2 regions of the Streptomyces thermocarboxydovorans genome follow, and region 1 is predicted to be linked to the other one. Evidence: riboswitches for the same ligand, from Rfam matches in the RefSeq annotation. Region 1 holds a riboswitch; the other holds the start of a gene.
The links. Region 1 has a riboswitch for cyclic di-AMP ahead of ABD198_RS22790 (C40 family peptidase). Riboswitches for the same ligand answer to the same signal wherever they lie in the genome.
Positions count from the first base shown of each region.

Region 2: another riboswitch for cyclic di-AMP. It lies ahead of ABD198_RS05650 (transglycosylase SLT domain-containing protein); the one in region 1 lies ahead of ABD198_RS22790 (C40 family peptidase).

Region 1 covers NZ_BAAAGU010000051.1:27,061-29,233, reverse strand. Annotated here, with positions in the region: gene ABD198_RS22800 (ATP-dependent Clp protease proteolytic subunit) at 1-216, shown strand, start outside; gene ABD198_RS22795 (hypothetical protein) at 224-532, shown strand; cyclic di-AMP (ydaO/yuaA leader) riboswitch at 921-1,102, shown strand; gene ABD198_RS22790 (C40 family peptidase) at 1,106-1,579, shown strand; gene ABD198_RS22785 (ATP-binding protein) at 1,756-2,173, opposite strand, start outside.
Region 2 covers NZ_BAAAGU010000008.1:124,004-126,176, reverse strand. Annotated here, with positions in the region: gene ABD198_RS05655 (polyprenyl synthetase family protein) at 1-452, opposite strand, end outside; cyclic di-AMP (ydaO/yuaA leader) riboswitch at 1,064-1,230, shown strand; gene ABD198_RS05650 (transglycosylase SLT domain-containing protein) at 1,235-1,720, shown strand; gene ABD198_RS05645 (HAD family hydrolase) at 1,798-2,173, opposite strand, start outside.

The sequences.
Region 1 (2,173 bases):
GGGCAGGCCAGCGATCTGGCCATCCAGGCCGAGGAACTGAACCGCATCCGGGCCCGCATGGAGGAGATCCTGGTCCGGCACACGGGACGCAGCGCGGAGCAGGTCCGCTCCGACACGGAGCGGGACACCGTGCTCGACGCGCCGGCGGCGGTGGACTACGGCCTCGCGGACCGCATCGTGGCCAGCCGCAAGGGCACGCGTCCCGGCACGAGGTGAACCGCCGATGCTGCCACCCGAACTTCCCCCGCTGCCCGCACTGACCCGCGCCGAGGCGGAGTTGATCGACCGTTATCTCGAAGTCGTCGATCTGCTCGGCCGGATCAACCCGGCGCACGCGGGCGAGACCTACCGCGGACTGCGCGCCGCCCAGGCCCTGGTGGGCAAGGCGGCCGCGCTGCGCGACGCCCTGGCGCTGATGCACCGGCGCGGCGAGACCGAGCTGCACTCCGCCACGCTGGCCCGCGCGCTGCGGGTGCTGGACGGCGAACGCCGCACCGCCCGCGTGACCTTGCCGCCGGTCTCCACGCGCTGACACCGGCTGACCGACCGCCGGAGACCCCGGCACCGGCGGAGCCGATGTCCGCGGCGCCGACACCGACACGTTCAACCGGAGTTGAAACGGACCAAACGGCGTACCCCCATCCGGCGTAGCGAAACCATGAGTTTGCGGGGTGCCGAAGTTGCGTCCGGGGGTGCGGGCGGAGGGCGGAACGGAATATTCCGCCCCTGGTCCGGGGCGCGTTGGCGCCCCGGACCGGACTCTGTCCGCACACGTGTCCACCCGAACGGGTGAGTGGTGAGTAACAACACAAATCCCCGGTTCCGTTGGGAAATAGGGCGGGCCATGGGTCAAGATCCGTAACTGACGACAAGACCCCGCCGCAGCGGCGGGGCGATCCGGGCGGACGCCGAGTCCTGCCGCCGCCCGGATGCCCGGTCGACAGGAAGTGGATCGGCAGGAGTGGAGGACCCAAGCACGACGGGTTGCCGGAACCGCGAGGTTCCGAGCAGCCCTTGGGGTGAAGCCGCACATGTGCGGCCGGGCCACTTCGCCAGCCCGAATCCGACAGGTCATCCTTCACAGGCGGCTGACGAAGGGTTGCGCATGACTGCGCTCAATCGTGTCCCGTCTCTGATGGCCCGGGCCGGTACGGCCTCGGCCCTCACTCTCGCCGCCGTGGGCGGCACCATCGTGATCCCCGGCGCCGCCTCGGAGGCGGCCGCCGCAAGCCTGGGCACCAAGGCCCTGAAGGTCGCGGCCTCCAAGAAGGGCTCGCCCTACCAGTGGGGAGCCGCCGGGCCTTACCGATTCGACTGCTCCGGGCTCACCCTGTACTCGTTCAAGAAGGCCGGCAAGAAGCTGCCGCGCACCGCGGCCCAGCAGTACAACAACACGCGCCACATCTCCGCCTCCAAGCGCAGGGCGGGAGACCTGGTGTTCTTCCACTCGGGCCGCAGCATTTACCACGTCGGCATCTACGCGGGCAAGGGCAAGATCTGGCACGCCCCCAAGACCGGGGACGTCGTGCGACTGCAGAAGATCTGGACCAGCAGCGTCTATTACGGCCGGGTCAAGTAATCACGAGGGCGGCGGCGCGGGAACGCGTCGCCGCCCTGCCATTCCCTCCTCCGCCCTGCCTTTTCCCTCCTCCCGCCCTGCCTTTCCCTCCTCCGCGGTCTCCGGCTCCATGCTCTCCGCGGAGTTCTCCCCACGATCCGCGTGGCCGCGGGCTTCACCGGCTCCGGATGCCCCCTTCAGGGCTCGGGCTGACCGGTCGTGGCGACCGGCTCGGCGGGGGCGGCGGTCCACGGCAGTTCCACCAGGACGGTCTTGCCGCCCTCCCTGGTGCGGCGGACGCGCAGCCGGCCGCCGCACTCCGCGGTCAGCCAGCGGATGATGACCAGGCCGCGGCCGTTGTCCTGCTGGACCGCCGCCGGCAGCCGCTTGGGCAGCCGGGGATGACTGTCGGTCACCCCGATGCACAGCCGCTCGTCCCGGTCGAGGACCAGTCGCACCGTGAACGTGGGCGACTGCCCGAACGTGTGCTGCACGGCGTTGGTGGCCAGTTCGGAGACGATCAGCCGTACCGTGTCCGACACTTCCGTGTCCTCGGGCATGCCCCATTCCGCCAGCGTGCCCACCACATGGGTGCGGGCCGCGGCGACCGAGGCC
Region 2 (2,173 bases), on a different contig from region 1:
AGCCGCTCGAACGCCTCGGCCTGCACCCGCACCGCCTCCGGCCCGAGGTCGGCCAGGATGTGCGAGGCCCGCGCGAAGAGGAAGTCGCCGGTGAGCACCGCCACCGAGTTGCCCCACCGCGTGTTCGCGCTGGCAACGCCGCGCCGCACGGCCGCCTCGTCCATCACGTCGTCGTGGTACAGCGTGGCGAGGTGAGTGAGTTCCACCACAACCGCCGACGGCACGACCCCCGGCGCGTACGGGTCACCGAACTGTGCGGAAAGCATCACCAGCAGTGGCCGGAATCGCTTGCCCCCGGCCCGCACCAGATGCTGCGCGGCCTCTGTGATGAAGGGCACCTCGCTCTTGGTGGCCTCGAGCAGCCCTTCCTCGACAGCCGTCAATCCGGCCTGGACATCGGCTTCGAGAGCCTGGTCCCGCACGCTCAGCCCGAACGGCCCGACGACGGTCACGAGGGGTCTCCTGTCTGCTGGTGTCTACTGCCGATTACACGGTTTGTCGATAGGTCGCTGTCGCCACTCAAGTCAGCGTATCCGGTCACGTTTCGATCACCACCAGCGCCCGGGGTTACCCGCCGGGGCCGACCGGATCACACCGCCGCATTCCTGATGGTTTGATCACAACGCGTCCCACGGAGCATCACGGAGCATCACCGAGCACCCCATTCCGCCCTGTCGGGCCCCCACGGGCCCCCTGCCGAGCACTCCACCTCGCACCACCGAGCACCTCACATCGCCACACCCACCATCCTGCCCGCCTCGGTGCCCGATTTGCCGCAATTACCAGGCGAATTCCTCTTGACGAAATATGCTCCCACCCCACCCCCTCAGTGAAGTGCCTCACGCCTGGAACCTCACCACCCCCACACCCGTCCGCGCCCCTTCTCCCCATCCCCGCACCGGAGTTGACCCTTGGCGCCAGCAAAGGATCAAGTGCGCAAATCACCCCAGGGCAAGATCAAATGACCACTTCTGTGATGACCGCACTTGTTCCTGACATGTGCTCTCGCATACGTTCCCGGCCTGCCGGGCGGACGCCGAATCCTGCCGCCGCCCGCACCACCGATCGTCGATCACTCACGCACGGCAGGAGCGGGGGACCCAGGTAAGTCGCCGGGCCGGACATCCGTCCGGAACGGCTAGGGGTGAAGCCATGCCCGAAGGGGCACGGCCGGGCACTCTCCCAGCCCGAACCCGACAGCTCACCTCGCAGGCGTAGGAGAGGACACACGAACATGCCTGCAACCGGTATGACCCGCCGCTTCGGCGGCCGCCGTCTCGCCCGTACCCTCGCCGTCGCCGGCACCGGCGCCGCCGTGCTCGCCCTGCCGCTCATCGGCGCCACCAGCGCCTCCGCGGCCCCGGCCGCCGCCCCGGCTGCCGCCACCTCGACGGCGTACCCGAACAACCTCGACGGCTGGATCCGCGAGGCGCTGTCGATCATGCAGCAGCATGGCATCCCGGGCTCCTACGACGGCATCTACCGCAACATCATGCGCGAGTCGTCCGGCAACCCGAACGCCATCAACAACTGGGACTCCAACGCCGCCAAGGGCACCCCGTCCAAGGGCCTGCTGCAGGTCATCGACCCGACCTTCGCGGCCTACCACGTGCCGGGCACCGCCTTCGACCCGTTCGACCCGGTCGCGAACATCGTGGCGGCCTGCAACTACGCCGCCGACCGCTACGGCTCCATCGACAACGTCTTCGGCGCGTACTGAGCCGAGGACCCACCCCCGGAGGGCCCGGACGGCTTTGGGGAGCCGCCGACCGCCCACCGGGACGCTGCTGAGATTCCCTACTGGGACGACAGAAGCGTCCTCTCGGCGGACGAGGACGCGAATCCGGAATCGCACCGGGCCGGCACCTGTTGGGGCAGGTGGCACCCGGTCTCCGGGAACAGACGCTCGAGGACGACGGCCACGCCGTCGTCCTCGTTCGTCGTGGTGACCTCGTCGGCCACCGCCTTCAGCTCCGGGTGCGCGTTGGCCATGGCGACGCCCCGGGCCGCCCAGTCGAACATGGGGATGTCGTTCGGCATGTCACCGAACGCCAGCGTCCGCTCCGGGCCCAGCCCGAGCCGCTCGGCCGCCAGCGCCAGCCCTGTCGCCTTCGTCACACCACACGGCTGGAGCTCCACGGTCCCCGGCCCGGACATGGTCACCGTGGCGAGC